Linked DNA regions of Candidatus Ruthia magnifica str. Cm (Calyptogena magnifica). The protein of the gene in region 2 interacts with the protein of the main gene of each other region in a pairwise test. Links are inferred from orthologs where the notes say so. Each region holds a gene or a part of one and is shown on either strand. Other genes may lie near its edges.

What was found.
Region 1: the proteins of rplL (region 2) and cgtA interact in binary tests that used the Escherichia coli proteins (3 or more experiments, as listed by UniProt). The link is inferred for Candidatus Ruthia magnifica str. Cm (Calyptogena magnifica) from one-to-one orthologs.
Region 3: the proteins of rplL (region 2) and parC interact in binary tests that used the Escherichia coli proteins (3 or more experiments, as listed by UniProt). The link is inferred for Candidatus Ruthia magnifica str. Cm (Calyptogena magnifica) from one-to-one orthologs.

The regions. Positions count from the first base shown.
Region 1 is NC_008610.1:450,095-455,820, forward strand. Bases 454-3,296 are described here. They hold cgtA (Obg family GTPase CgtA), read left to right. Parts: upstream 454-1,292; coding sequence 1,293-2,300; downstream 2,301-3,296. Other genes in these bases: waaA (lipid IV(A) 3-deoxy-D-manno-octulosonic acid transferase), read right to left, coding at 454-1,239; proB (glutamate 5-kinase), read left to right, coding at 2,293-3,063; folK (2-amino-4-hydroxy-6-hydroxymethyldihydropteridine diphosphokinase), read left to right, coding at 3,057-3,296. Also shown: more of waaA, read right to left, coding at 1-453; more of folK, read left to right, coding at 3,297-3,530; panB (3-methyl-2-oxobutanoate hydroxymethyltransferase), read left to right, coding at 3,527-4,309; panC (pantoate--beta-alanine ligase), read left to right, coding at 4,309-5,145; RMAG_RS02095 (NfuA family Fe-S biogenesis protein), read left to right, coding at 5,148-5,726. UniProt on the Escherichia coli protein: An essential GTPase which binds GTP, GDP and possibly (p)ppGpp with moderate affinity, with high nucleotide exchange rates and a fairly low GTP hydrolysis rate.
Region 2 is NC_008610.1:869,406-872,344, reverse strand. It holds rplL (50S ribosomal protein L7/L12), read left to right. Parts: upstream 1-1,250; coding sequence 1,251-1,628; downstream 1,629-2,939. Other genes in the region: rpoB (DNA-directed RNA polymerase subunit beta), read left to right, coding at 1,797-2,939; rplJ (50S ribosomal protein L10), read left to right, coding at 708-1,220; rplA (50S ribosomal protein L1), read left to right, coding at 1-518. UniProt on the Escherichia coli protein: The binding site for several of the GTPase factors involved in protein synthesis (IF-2, EF-Tu, EF-G and RF3). Is thus essential for accurate translation.
Region 3 is NC_008610.1:324,137-335,169, forward strand. Bases 1,068-4,084 are described here. They hold parC (DNA topoisomerase IV subunit A), read left to right. Parts: upstream 1,068-1,465; coding sequence 1,466-3,703; downstream 3,704-4,084. Other genes in these bases: queD (6-carboxytetrahydropterin synthase QueD), read left to right, coding at 3,805-4,084. In the rest of the region: RMAG_RS05435 (type 2 periplasmic-binding domain-containing protein), read right to left, coding at 706-957; more of queD, read left to right, coding at 4,085-4,182; GTP cyclohydrolase FolE2, read left to right, coding at 4,179-4,973; RMAG_RS01560 (3-deoxy-7-phosphoheptulonate synthase), read left to right, coding at 4,967-6,061; gyrA (DNA gyrase subunit A), read left to right, coding at 6,163-8,748; RMAG_RS01570 (peptide chain release factor 3), read right to left, coding at 9,624-11,033. UniProt on the Escherichia coli protein: Topoisomerase IV is essential for chromosome segregation; it is the principal protein responsible for decatenating newly replicated chromosomes. It relaxes supercoiled DNA.

The DNA.
Region 1 (5,726 bases), 420 kb from region 2 along the record:
CTTGATTAATTGTAACGTATTTTTAACTGCACCTTGCTTACTATAAAGGTATTGTTGAGCATTATTGCCTAATACTTTGCATTGTTTTTCATCATTTAATAGCATTACTATTTTTTTAAATAAACCTGCCACATTTTGAATTTGAATGGCGGCGTTTTGTTTTAGTAGGTCTGATGATATTTCGGTAAAGTTAAATATATTAGGGCCAAATATAATAGGCTTGGCAAGAGTAGCAGGTTCAAGCATATTATGTCCGCCAGTGTTGCTTAAACTACCTCCCATAAAAACAATATCAGCAATATTAAAATAAGACATCATTTCACCCATAGAGTCTCCTAAAAGAATTTGAGCATTTTGAGTAGGTTGGTTTTCTGAGCGACGAATAACATTAAGATTAGCACTTTTGAATGATTTATAAACTACATCGAAACGTTCTGGATGTCTTGGAATAATAACAAGTAAGGCATCAATGGTGTGTTTATGCTTTAAATATTCATTAATAATTTGAGCTTCTTCACCTTCATGAGTGCTGGCAAAAATAACAATTTTACGTCTGCCAACCATTGCTTGTAATATATTATTTATTTTTATGTTGGGTTTTGTGCTTTGGTCAAATTTAATATTACCAGTTATGATTACATCATCATTTTTAGTACCCAATTCAATAAAACGATTAGCAGAATTTTTATTTTGAGCAGCGATTAAGGTGAATTTGTTTAAGGTTTGTTTGATTAAATTAGAGGTAAATCTTTGGTATTTTTCTTTTGATTGTTGCGACAATCTGGCGTTGATAAGTAGTATTGGAATGTTATTTTTGTTGAGTTCATGGGTTAAATTAGGCCAAATTTCTGTTTCTAGTAATAGGCATATTTTTGGGTTAATTTTTTTAATATAACGTTTGACAATTAGTGGCAAATCATAAGGAAAATAAAGATGAAATACCTTATTTTTATAATGATTAATCACTGCATTAGAACTTGTAGGTGTAGTCGTGGTAATCAATAATTGATGATTTGGATATTGTTTGATAAGTTGGTCGATAATAATAATAGCTGCTTTAAATTCACCCATAGAAACACAATGCACCCAAATAATAGACGTTTGTATCTTAGCAATTAAGCCAAGTCGCTCGTTAATTCTTTGCCTAAATTCAGGTGTTTTTATGCTTTTAATTATTAACCTTAAAATTATAAAGGGTAATAAAAGATATCCTATGATGTTGTAGAGACTTCGGTTCATTTGGGCAGTGGTATAATACAGCGTATTGTATTTTAGCGGTTTTGAAGTCCTTTATGAAATTTGTTGATTCTGCCAGTATTCGTATCGAAGCTGGCAAAGGCGGGGCAGGATGCTTGGGCTTTCGTAGAGAGAAATATATTCCTGACGGTGGCCCTGATGGCGGTGATGGCGGTGATGGCGGTCATATATATTTTCAAGGACAAGAGGGGTTTAACACACTTAGTGAATTTCGTTTTAAGCGTTTATTTAGGGCAAAAAACGGCCAGCCTGGATCAGGTCAAAACAAACGTGGGAAATCAGCGCAACATTTAACGGTTGAGATTCCATTGGGCACCAAAATTTACGACCTTGAAACCGATGAGTTGATTGGCGAGATGATTGAGCATGAACAAATCATACTAGTTGCTAAAGGCGGTTTTCATGGCTTGGGCAATACACGGTTTAAATCTAGCATTAATCGTGCACCACGTAAAACTACACCAGGCTCACCAGGAGAAATACGTGAGATTGGTTTAGAGTTAAGTATTATGGCTGATATTGGCCTTTTAGGCATGCCTAATGCGGGTAAATCAAGCTTGATTAGACAAATTTCAAATGCAAAATCTAAGGTAGCTAATTATCCATTTACCACGTTGCATCCTTCGTTAGGTGTGGTGTCTTATTATGATGAGCATATTATTATGGCGGACATTCCAGGTTTGATTGAAAATGCCAGCAAAGGTGTGGGTTTAGGTTTTGAGTTTTTAAAACATTTGTTTCATACAAAAGCATTGTTACATGTCGTGGATATCTTTCCAGTTGATGGATCTGACCCAGTTGAGAATTTTTTAACCATTGAAAAAGAGTTAAAAAAATACGATCAAAAACTGGCCAAAAAGCCAAGATTATTAGCGATTAACAAAATGGATTTGTTATCAGGGGGAGATAGAGAGACTGTGGTTCAAAGTTTATTAAAGGGCACTCGTTATAATGGAAAGGTTTATAGAATTTCTGCTTTAAATGGCCTGGGCTGTAAAAATTTAGTGGCTGGATTGTTTAAATTAGTGAAAGAAAATGAGTAAGCAAAGGTGGGTTATTAAAATTGGTTCTGCACTCTTAACCAATGATGGTAAAGGTCTGGATAAAACCGCTATTATCTCATGGGTAAGGCAAATTAAAGAATTAATCCAACAAAATATTGATATTATTTTGGTTTTAAGTGGTGCGATTGCCGAGGGTATGAAGCGTCTAGGTTGGAATGAACGTCCTGAAAATATACATAAATTACAAGCAGCAGCAGCGGTAGGACAAATGGGCTTAGTGCAAACTTATGAAACTTTATTTGCTCAGTATAATATTCATACCGCACAAGTGCTATTAACACATGATAATTTAGCTAATACTAATCAAAGTGATAATATTTCTGCCACTTTAAATACACTATTAAGTCTTGGCACAGTGCCAATTGTGAATGAAAATGACACAGTTGCTACAGATGAAATTAAATTTGGTGATAATGATACTTTAGCGGCATTAGTAGTAAATTTAGTGGGTGCAACTCAATTGGTTATTTTGACTGATCAAGGTGGTATTTATGATGCTGATCCACGTCAAAATGCTAATGCTAAATTGATTAACAAAATCCATGTGAATGACGAAAAATTAACGCAAGTTGCTAGTAGAGCATGTGGTTCACTAGGTTCTGGCGGTATGTATACCAAAGTATTAGCAGCCAAAATAGCCGCTAAATCAGATGTAATTACTATTATTGCCTCAGGCAGACAAGTCGATGTTTTGTCTAAACTGGGGGCAGGTAAACATATTGGGACATTGATTCATTGCTAGCATATATTGGATTAGGGTCGAATCTTAACCGTCCTAAAGAACAAATTAAAAATGCGCTGATTACGCTCAATTCTACTAAAGATGTTAAAGTGGTGGGTTTATCGAGTTTGTATCAATCCAAGCCGATTGACGATTTAAAGCAGCCTGATTATATTAATGCTATATGTCAGGTTGATACGCATTTAACTGCATTAGAGTTGCTGTATGTTTGTCAAGGTATTGAGACCAAACAGCATCGTGTGCGCGAAAAAAAATGGGGTGCAAGAACTATTGACCTGGATATTATTATTTATGGAGTGAAAGTGATTGCTTCTAAACAATTGATTGTCCCGCATTTACAAATGATAAATAGGGCGTTTGTATTGGTGCCATTAGCAGAATTAGAGCCTAATTTTAAAGTGCCAGTTTTAGGACATATTCAAGATTTGATTGCTAAACTAGATATCACTAAATTGATTAAATTATGAACATTGAAGCGCTAAATAATTTTAAACAATCTGGCGAGAAAATTACTTGCTTAACTGCTTATGATGCTTCATTTGCATCAGTTTTTGACGTATGTGGTATTGATATTATTTTAATAGGGGACTCACTCGGTAACGTTATCCAAGGTGGTGAAAATACATTAAATGTAAGTATGGATGATATGGTTTACCATACGAAAGCAGTTACTAAAGGTGCACAAAACGCATTAAGGATTTCAGACATGCCTTATCAAAGTTATACCAATTCTGAACAAGCTTTAACAAATGCCAAGCTCTTAATAATAGCGGGTGCACAAATGGTAAAATTTGAAGGTGGGTGTGAGCATGAAGCGTCTTTTAAAATCTTTCAGAACAATGACATTCCCGTTTGTGGTCATTTAGGCTTGCAACCGCAATCGGTAATAGAAATGGGTGGTTATAAGACGGAAGGTAGAGATAAGCAAAGTGCTGATAAAATTATTAAAGATGCTTTGGCTTTGGCATCTTGGGGTGTTAAAGTAATTGTACTAGAATGCATCCCTGCTAATCTGGCCAAACAAGTGTCACAATCTTTAAGTATTCCCACTATTGGTATTGGTGCTGGCGTGAATTGTGATGGACAAATATTGGTAAGCTATGATATGTTGGGTATTCATGTAGGATATGTGCCAAAATTTGTCAAAAATTTCTTAATTGATAGTGGCGATATAAAGTCTGCTGTTAATGCTTTTATCGAGGCGGTAAAAGATAAGTCCTTTCCAGGTGAACAGCACAGTTATTAATGCAGTTGTGTTATCAAAATACTCAAATAACCAAGCTGGTTAATAATTGGCACACGCAAGGCAAAACCGTTGCATTTGTGCCTACAATGGGTGGATTGCACCAAGGACATTTGTCATTAATTGACATTGCTAAACAAAAAGCTGATAAAGTTATTGTTAGTATTTTTGTTAATCCGGCCCAATTTAGTAAAAATGAAGATTTAGACAGTTATCCACGTACGATTAATGCTGATTTGACAGCATTAAAGGTAAACGTTGATGGTGTTTTTATTCCAAATATTAAACAAATTTATCCAAAGGGTATAAGTAAATATATTGATGTTGGTAAGATTGGACAAATTTTATGTGGTAGAACACGTCCGCATTTTTTTAATGGGGTGGCACAGGTTGTTGAAATATTGTTTGGAATTGTACGTCCTGATGTTGCAGTTTTTGGTCAAAAAGACTATCAGCAACTGTTGGTCATTAAGCAAATGGTCAAGAATTTATCACTGAATATATGTATAGAATCTGGTGAAATCATTAGAGAAAAAAGCGGTTTAGCAATGAGTACTCGAAACCAGTATTTGTCTAAAAATGAAGCTAAAATTGCCACAAATTTGCACAAAACTTTGTCTTATTTTAAACATGAAATTTTACAAAATAAAAAAGTTTATGTATTAAATGAATTGGCAAAGTTGGACTTAAAGCAACACTTTAAAATAGACTATCTTGAGGTATTAGATGCAAATAACCTTAAACAAATTACTGATAATACACATCAAATTGTTATATTATCTGCAGTGTTTTTAGGTTCTGTGAGACTCATTGACAATATAATTTTTAAAAAAGGATAATCATGTTTGATATTACTGATGAAGCAAAAGTTTATGTGGCTGATTTATTTGCTCAACAAGATGAAAAAGACCTTGGCTTAAAGGTGGATGTTGAAAAAGCCGGCACACCTGCTGCTGTAGTCACTTTTAATTTTTGCTTTCCAAAAGAGTTAAGTAAGACGTATAAAAAATTTGAATATGAAGGATTTTATGCCTATATTGATGAATTAAATTTTGAATATTTGAAAGATTCAGAAGTGGCATTAAAAGATGCAGGCACTGGCAAGAAATTAACCATTACTGCGCCTAATACCAAAGGCAAAGAGCCAAAAGAAGACGCTCCTCTTGAAGAAAAAATTAAATACGTTATTGCTGCTAATATTAATCCTGGACTTGCTTCTCATGGTGGTTTTGTTGAACTGGTTGAAATTACTAAGCATATGGATGTCATTCTTAATTTTGGTGGTGGTTGTCAGGGTTGTTCATCGGTTAAATCTACTTTAGAACAAGGGGTTGAAGCACAACTTAAGATGAGCTTTCCAGAGATTAAATCGGTGCGTGATGTAACAGACCACTCCAATACTGATAATGCTTATATATAA
Region 2 (2,939 bases):
GTGGTGCGATTGTGCTTCCAAATGGTACGGGTAAAACAGTTTGTGTTGCTGTATTCACTCAAGGTGATAACATAGCTAAAGCGCAAGATGCTGGTGCAGACGTTGTTGGTATGGAAGATTTAATGAAATCTATGCAAGACGGTGATTTAAACTATGATGTGGTTATCGCCTCTCCGGATGCTATGGGTGTTGTGGGTCGTCTAGGTCAAGTGTTAGGCCCTCGTGGTTTAATGCCTAATCCTAAAGTTGGTACAGTAACGTCAGATGTTGCAACCGCTGTTAATAATGCTAAAACAGGTCAAGTGCGTTATCGTGCTGACAAGGCTGGTATTGTTCATGCTTGTGTTGGTAGAGTGTCATTTAATGTAAGTGCACTAACACAAAATATTAATGTTTTAATGGAAGCACTTAAAAAAATAAAACCTAGCTCAGCTAAGGGTGTTTATTTTAAAAAATTAAGCATTTCTTCGACTATGGGGCCAGGGCTTAGCGTTGATTTAGCAAGTTTAGATATTTAAGTTTTATTAGAATTTTTTGGGTCGCAAGATTTATCTTGCACGATCTCAAAGACCATAGGTGTAAACATATCTTCTGGTATGTTTATTTAATTGATTGGTTTTTCAATCTGCCTATGTAGAGGGTATGCAAATACTCTATGGTGAAAGTTATCAAAAGATGGCTTTTTTTAAATTGTTCAGGAGAGGTAAATGGCTCTAAATCTAATGGCAAAAAAAGCAATTGTCAAGCAAGTAAACTCATTAGCAAAAGTGTCAGTTTCTGTTGGTGTTGCTGAGTATTGCGGATTGACAGTTGAGCAAATGACTAATTTACGTTCAAGTGCAATTGATGCTAACGTGACTTTACGTGTTGTAAAGAACTCACTAGCAAAAAGAGCATTGGTAAAGACAGAATGCGAATGTGTATTTCTGGTTCTTAGTGGGCCAATTATTTTGGGTTTTTCACAAGAAGATCCAGGTGCAGTAGCACGAGTATTCAAAAACTTTATTAAAGAAAATAAAAATTTAGTCGTTAAAGGTTTGGGCGTTTCAGGTGAATTTGTAAAATCAAATCAGCTTCAACGTATTGCAGACTTGCCAACTAAAGATCAGGCAATTGGTATCACAATGACGTTAATGTTAGCACCAGTTGAAAAGCTAGTTAGAACCTTAATTGAGTTTCCAACTAAAGTAACTCGAGTAGTGTCAGCAGTTTGCGATTAAAAATAATCATAAATAAAAGGAGTAAATATCATGGCTAAATTAACCAATGAAGATATTTTAAATGCAATTGCCGATATGTCGGTAATGAATGTTGTTGAGTTAGTATCAGCAATGGAAGAAAAGTTTGGTGTAAGTGCAGCACCAGTTGCAGCACCACCAGTTGTAGCAGATACAATAGATGATGTAGTAGTTGAGAAAGATGAGTTTGATGTTATGTTAACCTCATTTGGAAAGAAGAAAGTTGCCGTTATTAAGATGGCTCGTAGTATTACTGGACTGGGTCTAAAGGAGGCTAAAGACATGGTTGAGTCTGCGCCAGTAGTAATCAAAGAGGGTGCATCTAAGGTAGAAGCTGAAGACATCCAAAAGCAGCTTGAAGAAGCTGGTGCTAGCGTAGAACTAAAATAATTAGTTAAGCGTAAAAATCTAGAATCCCCGAGAAGGGGGTTTTGGTATTTTATTTGCACACTAAATTAAAGTACAGACTCAATGAGATGTTTTTTAAAAATATAAGTTGAAGTTTGTTGATTAAGAAGAAATTTTTATATAATACGATCAACTCAATACGAGGTATTCATGGCTTATTCATTCACCGAAAAAAAGCGAATTAGAAATAACTTTGGTTCTAGAGAATCAATTTTGACCGAACCAGATTTACTAGCAATCCAAATTGATTCATTTAACAGTTTTATCCAAAAAGATAGTAAAACTAAGCAAGATATTGGTTTGCATGCTGTTTTCCAATCGGTATTTCCGATTACTGCGGTTAATGGTTATGCACAAATTGAATATGTTGATTATGAATTACAAGAGCCTAAATTTAATGTTGAAGAATGTAAGTTACGTGGTGTAACGTTTGCATCTACGTTGCGCGTTAAATTAAGTTTAGTTTTGTTTGATAAAAATGGTTCAACTTTGAAGAAAAAACGCAAGATTAAGCAAATTATTGAAGAAGATATTTATTTAGGACAATTACCACTAATGACTGAAACGGGTACCTTTGTTATTAATGGTACTGAGCGTGTTGTTGTGTCTCAATTGCATAGGTCTCCTGGTGTTATTTTTGAGCATGATAAGGGTAAAACACACTCTTCAGGTAAGATTTTATTTTCTTCTCGCATTATCCCTTACCGTGGTTCATGGTTAGATTTTGAATATGATCATCATGAACATTTGTATGTTCGAATTGATAGACGTAGAAAATTACCAGTCACTACATTATTACGCGCTATGGGTCTAAGTAGTGAAGGCATTCTTGAAACCTTTTTTGAAAAGACTACTATTAAATTAAAAGCTAAATCATGCGATTTAAACATGGTACCGATTCGTCTGCAACGTACAATTGCGGAATTTGATATTGTTGCTAATCAAGATGTGATAGTTGAAAAAGGTCGTAGAATTACTGCTAAGCATGTCAAGTTATTGAAAAAAGTAGGTATTAAATCAATTAATGTACCATTAGAGTATTTACTTGATAAGGTAATTTCTGCTGATATTTTTGATAAAGACACGGGTGAAATTTTAATATCAGCCAATACTATTATTCTTGAAGAAGTATTAGAGTTATTAAACATCAATAAAATTAAAAAAATAGAAATCCTTTATATTAACGCTTCTGAGACAGGCGCTTATATTTCAGATACATTGCGTTTAGATGAAACACAAACTGAGATTGAAGCTCGTATGTCGATCTATCATGTAATGCGTCCGGGTGAACCT
Region 3 (11,033 bases), 540 kb from region 2 along the record:
AATACTGACCATTGATAAACCGCCTTTAATTCATTTAGCCAATATTACTAATCACAAAATCAACTAAGTATTGTGTTGTGCCATCTCTTTGACAAAAATCTAATTTAAAAATGGAATAGACATTAAAATATAATATTCTGTTGAGTCAAATATTATGTCAGTAAGAGAGGCTAGAGACTCATTTTTAAATAATAAAATTGCATTAACGATGATTTTTTTCCTGTTCTTTCATTTCAATTGTTTTTAGCAAAGAAATATTATTCATAACCACCCATGAATATAATAATGACAAATATCATGCAAGTAGATATGATAAAAAATATTGACTACGCTGTCAACAGCAATATACGTGTTACACGTTGATAACGTAGGATTGCACCTAGCAAGACTAACCAAATAAATAATGACTTCCAATGTACAAACTGTCGTATTATTTTTTTAGTTTTTATAGTGTTACATTGCTGAACTGTAGCATCTTTACCTATCTGATTTTCAAATTTAGCCCAAACTAGTTTCATTGTTATAACTCACTGTTTTTTGTTCAGGGGTTAGAATGTAGGTATTGGTTTTGCCAGAATCTATAATGTTTTCATATTTTTTATTGCAGTGTCAAGTGCAAATTAAGTGACTTTAGCAGCCACTTCTTTGATAATTTTTTATAGTTCAAAGCGAATATTGTCAGGTAAAGTGTTATTAAAATGTATTCTAAAACGCTATGGTCAGATATGATTGTATCTTTTTGCACCTCAAAGATTTTTTTTGACCATCAATAACGTCTGTTACCAAAGCATTATAAATTTCAAAAAACATCTTTTGTGGATTTGCATCAATGGCTTCAAACTGTGCTTTGAGTGCATCAGAACTTATGCTGCGAAATTTTAAACTTTGTGCATCTTTAGGCGTAATCAGTAGATGATTTGTAGAAATTTGTTTCATGCTATTAAGCCAATAGTCCAACCTTTAAGTTCTTTTCTATTGATAGAGTTTAATAACTCTTATCCTTTTTTGAATTTGTAAAACAATTTAATACTTGTGTGTTTTTAAATAATAAGGGTAAATCAAATAGCATCTATTTTTTAGTGTATTTACTAAATTTAGACAGTGAAAATACTGTCAATTATACATCGTTAAATAGTGGCGTCTTAAGTAGTGTCTTCAGCAGTAACGTGAGAAAATTTAATCATAATCTCTTTGGCCAATATCATGAATGGCGCTACTAATTTGATATTTTTATTCATTAACTACTACATGGCCTATTAGGCATAATATTGGCACCATTCAATTTACAGAAGACTTGCTTAATCATTTCATTGAAAGTCTTAAAATAATCAAGTGTAAATTGTCTTTGATATTATCAATAGTAGTACACTATATAAGAACTTATCTAGATATCATAAAACCACTTTTAATTTATCAAAAGTTGAATTAAAATATAGTCTAATTTTAACTATCCTTAACATCCATAATGAATCAGATTAGTCTTGAACAACAAAGTGTCGCTGAGTTTAGTGAGCGTGCTTATCTTGATTATTCAATGTATGTTATTCTTGATCGAGCATTGCCCTTTATTGGTGATGGCTTAAAGCCAGTTCAAAGGCGTATTGTTTATGCAATGAGTGAACTTGGCCTGAAATCTACAGCAAGATTTAAAAAATCAGCTCGTACTGTGGGTGATGTACTTGGTAAATTTCATCCGCATGGTGATAGTGCTTGCTATGAGGCAATGGTATTGATGGCACAGCCATTTTCTTATCGTTATCCATTTATTGACGGGCAAGGGAACTGGGGTGCACCAGATGATCCTAAATCATTTGCAGCAATGCGTTATACAGAAAGTAAACTTTCTCGTTATTCAGATTTGTTGCTCAGTGAAATTAATCAAGGAACGGTTAATTGGGTAGATAATTTTGATGGTTCACTTCAAGAGCCTAAAAATCTGCCTGCACAAGTACCTAATTTATTACTAAATGGCACTTCAGGTATTGCTGTGGGTATGACAACTAATGTGCCACCGCATAATTTGACCGAAGTAGTGAGCGCTTGTATTGCGTTATTAGATAAACCATCTATGGATTTAGATGGAATCATGCAGATTATTCGAGCACCTGATTATCCCACCGATGCTGATATTGTGTCCTCACCTGCAGATCTTAGACAAATTTATGAAACAGGTCATGGGTCGGTTAAGATGCGTGCTATTTATCAAAAAGAAAAAGGCAATATTGTGATTGAAGCGTTACCTTTTCAAACTTCTGGTGCCAAGGTAATTATCCAAATTGCAGCGCAAATACGTGCGAAAAAACTACCTTTGGTGGATGATATTCGAGATGAGTCAGATCATGAAAATCCAACACGTATTGTTATTATTCCACGTTCTAATCGAGTTGATGTAGATGTATTAATGCTGCACTTATTTGCCACAACTGAGCTTGAAAAAAGTTACCGTGTTAATATGAATGTGATTGGTTTGAACGGTAAGCCTGGTGTTCTGTCACTTATTCCGATGCTTAAAGAATGGTTAAGCTATAGAATGAAAGTTGTAATTAATCGTTTAACCTATCGCCTTGATAAAATTCTTGTGCGTCTACATATTTTAAAAGGATTGCTTATTGCTTTTTTAAACATTGACGAAGTGATTGCCATTATTCGTGAGCATGATAAGCCAAAATTAGTATTAATCGATCATTTTAAGTTGAGTGATATTCAAGTAGAAGCAATTTTAGAGCTAAAATTGCGTTATCTTGCAAAATTAGAAGAAATTAAAATTCAAGCCGAGCAACAAGACTTAGCATTAGAGAAAGAAAAATTAAAATTGCTACTTTCAAGTGACTTGCGTCTTAAAATTTTGATTAAAAAAGAACTAAAAGCTATTATTAAGGATTTTGGTGATGAGCGTAGATCTAACATTAAAAGAAATGTAAATACTGCTCAAGCTTTTAGTGAAGATGATTTAGCACCTGCTGAAAATATTACCGTCGTGCTTAGTGAAAAAGGTTGGGTACGCAGCGCTAAAGGCTATAGTATTGATCCAAACACACTTAATTATAAAGCAGGCGATAGTTATTTAACTAGTGTGAAAGGCAAAAGTAACAAACCTGTAATTTTTATTGATTCAACAGGTAGGTCATATTCACTACTGGCTAATTCATTGTCCAGTGCGCGAGGACAAGGCGAGCCCTTAACAGGTAAATTAAGCCCGCCTTCAGAGGCGCGATTTGTTGATGTGATAATGGGTAAGGCGAGTCAAAATATCCTATTGGCTTCTAACATAGGGTATGGTTTTATTGCCACTATTGGTGATTTACTATCTTCAAGACAAGCAGGAAAAGCATTCTTTTCGCTATCTAAAGGTGCACAAATGATGAGGATTATTAATGTGGATGATTTAGATAATCAATTTATTGCACTGGTAACAAATCGTGGGCGTTTATTAATATTTCCAATATCTGAATTGCCAATATTATCTAAAGGTAAAGGTAGCAAACTTATTCAAATCTCTACTAAAGATGTTAAGTCTAGACAAGAGTTTGTGATGAATATTTGTATTTTGCTAGAAACTCAACATTTGAAAGTCATTGCAGGTAAGCGTCATTTTACCATCAAGTTCCAAGATTTGAGTAATTACATAAGTTCTAGAGCGCGTTGTGGTAAGCTTTTACCTAAAGGATATCAAAATGTCTCTTCCATTGAGGCAATTGGTTAAATCAAAATATTTTAGATAAGTCAATAATCTATTCATCAATTCAAGGTGAAATTCTTAGAAAATCATAGGTATAATTAGTAATTTTGCCAATTTTTACGAAAATGTTCGTCCTAAAAATTGTTACCGATTTTGCATCAGCCCATTTACTCAGAGATTATCCAGGTGATTGTTCACGTCTGCATGGTCATAACTGGAAAGTTGAAATGATGGTTGTTGCTAGAAAATTAAATAGCAATGGTATTACTATTGATTTTCGAGAAATTAAAAAACAAACTAAGGTTGTTGTAAAGCTTCTAGATCATCAATATTTGAATGAGATAGCGCCTTTTGATAAACTCAATCCTACCGCAGAAAATATTGCCAAGTATTTTTTTTATGAAGTGGGTCAACTAATTAATACTAATGATGTCAAGGTCAAGGAAGTGACTATTTGGGAAACATCTAGAGCATCTGTGACTTATTACCAAGGAGACTTATGAGTGCGATTCATTTACCTGATACACAAAATAGTGCCGATACTCGTCAAATTATCATTGATAAAGTAGGTATTAAAGATATTACTCATCCCATTACTTATATTGACTGTGATGGTAATAAAATACCTACAATAGGCATTTTTACCATGACAGTATCCTTATCAGAGCGTGTTAAAGGTACACACATGTCACGCTTTATTGAGATTTTAAACGAAGGTCCTTGTGAATTTAGTGCGCATAATTTTGATAAAATTATTGACAAAGTAAGAAAAAGACTTGAATCAGATATTGCACACATTACGCTTAATTTTACTTTCTTTAGGAGGAAAAAAGCCCCATCTTCAGGCGTTGAATCAATGATGGATTATCAAGTGACCTTATATGGCACGCTAAATAAAGACGAGGTACAAGTAATGATGAAAGTCGTGGTGCCTGTAACCAGTCTATGTCCTTGTTCAAAAAGTATTTCTAAATATGGGGCGCATAATCAACGCTCGCACATTACAATTAAGGCTAAAGCAGCTAAAGATAAAACTTTGCACATTGAAGATTTGATTGATTTGGCTGAACGTAAAGCTTCGTGCGAACTTTATGCTATTCTTAAGCGTGATGATGAAAAAGTAGTGACTGAAAGAGCGTATGATAACCCTGCATTTGTTGAGGACTTAGTACGTGATATTGCAGTCGATTTAAATGCAGATGATAAAATTAGTTATTATCGTCTTGAATCGGAAAATTTTGAATCGATTCATAATCATTCAGCTTATGCACTTATTGAAAATCAAAAATGCTAAAAAAAATCTTAAATAAAATTAGTAACATTCGTATCACGAAGATAGAATCTATTACTCCGCCAATAGGCTTTATTAAAAAATACCCAGTCAAAAAGCCACAGTCTGATTTTATTATCCACTCAAGAAAAACCATTGCTGATATCATCTCCGGTAAGGATAAGCGTTTATTAGTTGTGGTTGGACCTTGTTCAATTCATGATCCAAAAGCTGCTATAGATTACGCGCAACGATTGTTAAAAATAAAGCAAAAATTAGATCAAGATTTATTTATTATTATGCGTGTTTATTTTGAAAAACCACGTACTACAATTGGCTGGAAAGGGCTTATTTATGACCCTAATTTAGATAATAGTTTTGATATGGAAAAAGGCTTTGATTTAGCTCGAAGTTTGTTATTAGGTTTGTCAAAAATGGGCATGCCAAGTGCAACAGAATATCTTGATTTAATTACTCCGCAATACATATCTGATTTGATTTCATGGGGAGCAATTGGTGCACGAACAACCGAAAGCCAAACGCATCGAGAATTGGCATCTGGCCTGTCTTGTCCAGTGGGTTTTAAAAATGGTACAAACGGTAACATCCAAATTGCCATTGATGCGATTGTATCTGCTTCAAATTCACACATGTTTTGGTCGATTAGCAAAAAAGGCGTGGCAAATCGCTATACTACAACTGGCAATCCAAATTGCCATATTATTCTTCGTGGTGCTGCAGATGGACCTAACTATAGTAAAGAAAATATTGATAATGCTGCTAAGCAATTGATAAAAGATGGTTTATTAGGTAGAGTTATGGTTGATTTTTCCCATGCCAATAGTGAAAAAAATTTTAAAAACCAGTTGTTAGTGGGTAATGAAATTGTCAAGCAAGTGAGTTTAGGTTCAGATAAGATTTTTGGAGTGATGATTGAGTCCAATATTTATGAAGGTGCTCAAGCGGTAGATGAATTAAAATCGTTAGAATATGGAGTTAGTATTACCGATGCTTGTCTTGGTTGGCAAGATACAGAAAATCTGCTTAAAATATTAGCATCATCAGTTCAAGCAAGAAATACATATTTTTACACTAAAAGCCTTACTTTTTAATGAAGGATTTATCAAAAGTCTAGGTTTTTGTTTGAAACAAAATTAATATTTGTATTCAAATTAGGTAAAATTAAAGTCAATTTGAATCAAGTTTTTTTATCATGTCTGAGCATACTGAAAATCCCACTCATTTCAAGCCAAATTTACCGGTAGTTACCATTGAAGATGAGATGCGTAACTCCTATTTGGAATACGCAATGAGTGTTATTGTTGGACGTGCATTGCCTGATGTTCGAGACGGGCTTAAGCCTGTACATCGTCGCGTACTTTACGCCATGGAGGTTCTGGGTAATGATTATAATAAGTCTTATAAAAAATCAGCCCGTATTGTTGGTGATGTGATTGGTAAATATCATCCACATGGTGATACTGCTGTGTATGACACTATTGTACGTATGGCGCAACCATTTTCAATGCGCAATATTTTAATTGATGGCCAAGGTAACTTTGGCTCAGTTGATGGTGATTCAGCTGCTGCCATGCGCTATACAGAAATTCGCATGGCCAAACTTTCGCATGAGTTATTGAGGGATTTAGAAAAAAATACCGTTGACTTTATTGACAATTATGACGGTTCAGAATCAGAACCTTTAGTATTGCCAACGCGTGTACCTAATCTTTTAGCCAATGGCTCATCAGGCATCGCAGTCGGTATGGCGACTAACATTCCACCTCATAATTTGGGTGAAGTGATTGAGGCTTGTTTGAAAACCATTGATAATGAAGATATCACTATTGATGAATTGTTGGAAATCATGCCAGGTCCAGATTTTCCAACAGCAGGTATTATTAATGGTGCAAGTGGTATTCGCCAAGCCTATGAGACTGGTAAAGGTAAAATTTACTTGCGTTCAGTACCCCATATTGAAGGCGAAGGCGAAGACAAGCAAAGTATTGTTGTGACCGAATTGCCTTATCAAGTTAATAAAGCCAAACTAATTGGTAAAATTGCAAAACTTGTTAAAGATAAACGCATTGATGGTATCACTGGGCTTCGTGATGAGTCTGATAAAGATGGTATGCGCATGGTGATTGAGTTACGTCGTGGAGAAGTTCCAGAAGTGATGCTTAATAATTTGTATAAGCTGACTGAAATGCAAACTGTATTCGGTATTAATATGGTGGCGATTGATAAAGGCATGCCAAAGTTAATGACACTAAAAAACATTCTAGAGGCATTTATTGCTCATAGACGTGATGTAGTGACTCGTCGCTCTATTTTTGATTTAAACAAAGCCAGAAATCACGCACATTTATTAGAAGGTTTAGCAGTTGCACTGCATAATATTGATGACATTATTGAACTGATTAAATCTGCTTCAAACTCGATAGACGCAAAAGAAGTATTAGTGGCTAAAACTTGGCAAGGATCAGTGATTAAAGAGCTGATTGGCGATCGTGATATGGTAATGTTTAAGCCAGAAGATTTGCCAACAGAGTTAGGCTTGCAAATGGATGGTGATTATCAATTATCACAAAAACAAGTACAAGCTATCTTAGATTTAAAACTTCATCGCTTAACAGGGCTTGAAAAAAACAAGATTTTTGATGAATTTAATGAGCTATTAGAGCGTATTAAATATCTATTGGATATTTTACAAACACCTGAAAGACTCATGCAAGTTATCCGTGAAGAGTTAATAGACATTCAAAGTAACTACGCTAACGCTCGTATGACACAAATTTTAGAACACAAGATTGATTTAACGCTTGAGGATTTAATTACCCAAGAGAGACGTGTAGTCACCTTATCTCATGGTGGTTATGTGAAAGCACAATCTTTAAGTGATTATCAAGCTCAGCGTCGTGGTGGCAAAGGTAAAGTAGCTACTAAAGTAAAAGATGAAGATTTTGTTGATCAGTTATTTATTGCCAATTCTCACGATACAGTTTTGTGCTTTTCATCCTTAGGAAAAGTGTATTGGCTTAAGGTTTATGAGTTACCAATGGCATCACGCATTGCACGTGGTAAGCCAATTGTTAACTTATTACCATTAGAAAAAGAAGAAATCATTAATGCTATTTTGACAGTTTCAAAGTTTGATGAAAATCATTTTGTTTTTATGGTAACTAGTAGTGGTACGTGTAAAAAAACAGTACTCACTAACTTCTCAAAACCACGCAAAGGTGGCATTATTGCCATAGAATTAAAAGATAACGACCAACTTATTGGCGTAGAAATTACCTCTGGTGAGCATGATATTATGCTATTTTCAGCCAATGGTAAATCCATTCGATTTAAAGAATCAGATGTCCGTGTCGTAGGGCGTACAGCCATTGGCGTACGTGGTATTAAATTAGCAAATGCTGATAAAGTAGTGTCTCTTATTGTTGTCAATCAAGATAATCCAATTCTAACAACAACTGAAAAAGGTTTTGGTAAACGCACGCGTCTTAATGAATATCGCTCTCAAGCACGAGGTGGTTTAGGTGTTATTTCTATTAAAACCTCAGATAGAAACGGAAAAGTTGTTGGTGCTATTCAGATAACTGATGAAGATGAGATGATGTTAATTTCCAACAAAGGTACTTTAGTCCGTGCTAGAGCAGTTGATGTTTCTATCATTGGTCGTAATACTCAAGGCGTAACCTTGATTAATATTATCAAAGGTGAAAAATTAGTCTCTATTGCAAAAATTGCTGAGATAGAAGACGAGGAATCTGAAGGTGAAAATAGCATAGAATAATTATAAAAATAATTTCTTTGATAAAATCAAAGCACACCTGATTAAGTTTAATTATAGAAATTTTTTGAAAAAAAATTCTATATTCAAGAATTTACTAAAAGTTTATGAACTGTAACCTTACCTTATAAACAATATAGATAGCAATTTTTTAGAAATTTTATTTTAAGAATGTAAAATACTGAGCATTAATTGGGCGAAAGTTTGCTAGTGTGGATTAAGTTCTATGGACTCTATTTTAGTTTAAAAAAATATTTAATAAGCTCATTTTCGTTTTACGTACTTAACCAATTAATCATTACAATTAAAGTGTGTCAAGCGCGTGATGTTTTGATTTTCGAGAAGCGAATTTTAGTTATGTAAACTTTTCTGATTAAAATTTAATTAATAGTTGATTTGGTAACAATAACTTTGCAGAGGTTTAATTTAGTCACTAATTATGATATTAATAACATCATTAAAAATGCAAAATTTTGCTGTTATAAAGTAGTTAGATATAGATTTAATGCGCTATTTATATTGGTTTGCTTGGTAATTACTGCTTTAACGCTAATTGGAGTTGTGTTAATGATTGATTACAACTTGCAGCTAATTACACAAAAATTGTACACTGGGTTTGATTCAGTGGCTAAAAAAATAATTGTACATAACTGCTTTTGCTAGTTTTATGAAATACTGGATGGACTATTGTATCTTTTTTTGGAAAAAAGTTTGATTGTTACGCTTTTAGTTCTTGTTATTTTAGTGAGACGATATTTAGAAACTGTACGCTATTTTTTTACATTTGGAAAATGTTTAAGGATAATGCTTTAAAAAAATGATTCTGGATAAGAGAATTGGCGTTGTGAAAAATTGTATTATTCAAGCAATTTTTTTAATTAATGCTCACGGGTTGCTAAAAAAACTAAGTTAGGGTAGCGTTCTATGGTTAATTGCAAGTTAACACTGGATGGTGCAAGATAAGCGAGCATACCTCTTGCATCGATAGCAATATTATTACCTGCTTTTATTTTAAGCTGTTCAATGTCCTTGTCACTACCTGTTACCCAGCGTGCTGTTGCGATGTTAATGGTTTCAAATTGACAATCAACACCGTATTCATGTTTTAAACGGTGTGCTACCACGTCAAATTGCAAAATACCAACAGCACCTAAAATTTGTGATGAATTGATAATTGGGTGAAATACTTGGGTCGCACCTTCTTCCGAAAGCTGCTTTAAGCCTTTTTGCAAGGCTTTGGTTTTAAGCGGGTCTTTAAGTTGAGCACGACGGAAAAGCTCTGGTGAAAAATTTGGAATGCCCTGAAAAGTGAGTTTTTCGCCTTGGGTAAAGGTGTCTCCAATGCTAATACCCCCATGGTTGTGGATACCAATTATATCGCCAGCGTAAGCCACCTCTGCGAAGGTGCGTTCGTTAGACATGAAAGTCACTGCATTACTAATTTTTATTTGTTTGTTGGTTGATACTTGCAGGACTTTCATGCCCTTTTTGTACTGTCCACTAACGATGCGCATAAAAGCAAGACGATCATGATGTTTTGGGTTCATATTGGCTTGAATTTTGAAAACAAAGCCAGTCAGTTTGTCCTCATCAGGCTTGACTTCTCGTACATCCGATTCACGATTTTTTGGTGTGGGTGCGTACTGTATAAAGCCATCAAGTAAATTTTGAATACCAAAGTTTGAAATGGCTGAACCAAAAAATACTGGAGTTTGTTTACCAGCTAGAAACTCATCTAAACTAAATGGCGTGGTTGTCTCGTGAATAAGCTCAATTTCTTCACGTATTTTAAGAATGGTATCTTCACCTAAAATTTCATCAAGTTGAGAATTATTAACGTCGTCAATAATAATATATTCACCAATTTTAGAATTCTTCCCAATTTCGCATAAATAAACTTTATCTTCAAGTAGATGTACAATGCCTTTAAAATGTTTACCCATACCAATTGGCCAAGTAATAGGTGCACATTCAATATTAAGTACGGTCTCTATTTCATCTAGTAAATCAATTGGTTCTTTACCTTCTCGATCCAGCTTATTGATAAAAGTTAGAATTGGCGTGTTACGTAAACGACAAACTTCCATGAGCTTAATAGTTCGCATTTCCACACCTTTAGCAGCGTCAATAACCATGAGAGCTGAATCTACTGCCGTTAGAGTACGATAGGTATCCTCAGAAAAATCCTCATGTCCTGGTGTGTCTAATAAATTAATCACATGATTGTCATATGCAAATTGCATAATGGATGAAGTAATAGAAATTCCTCTTTCTTTTTCCACTTCCAT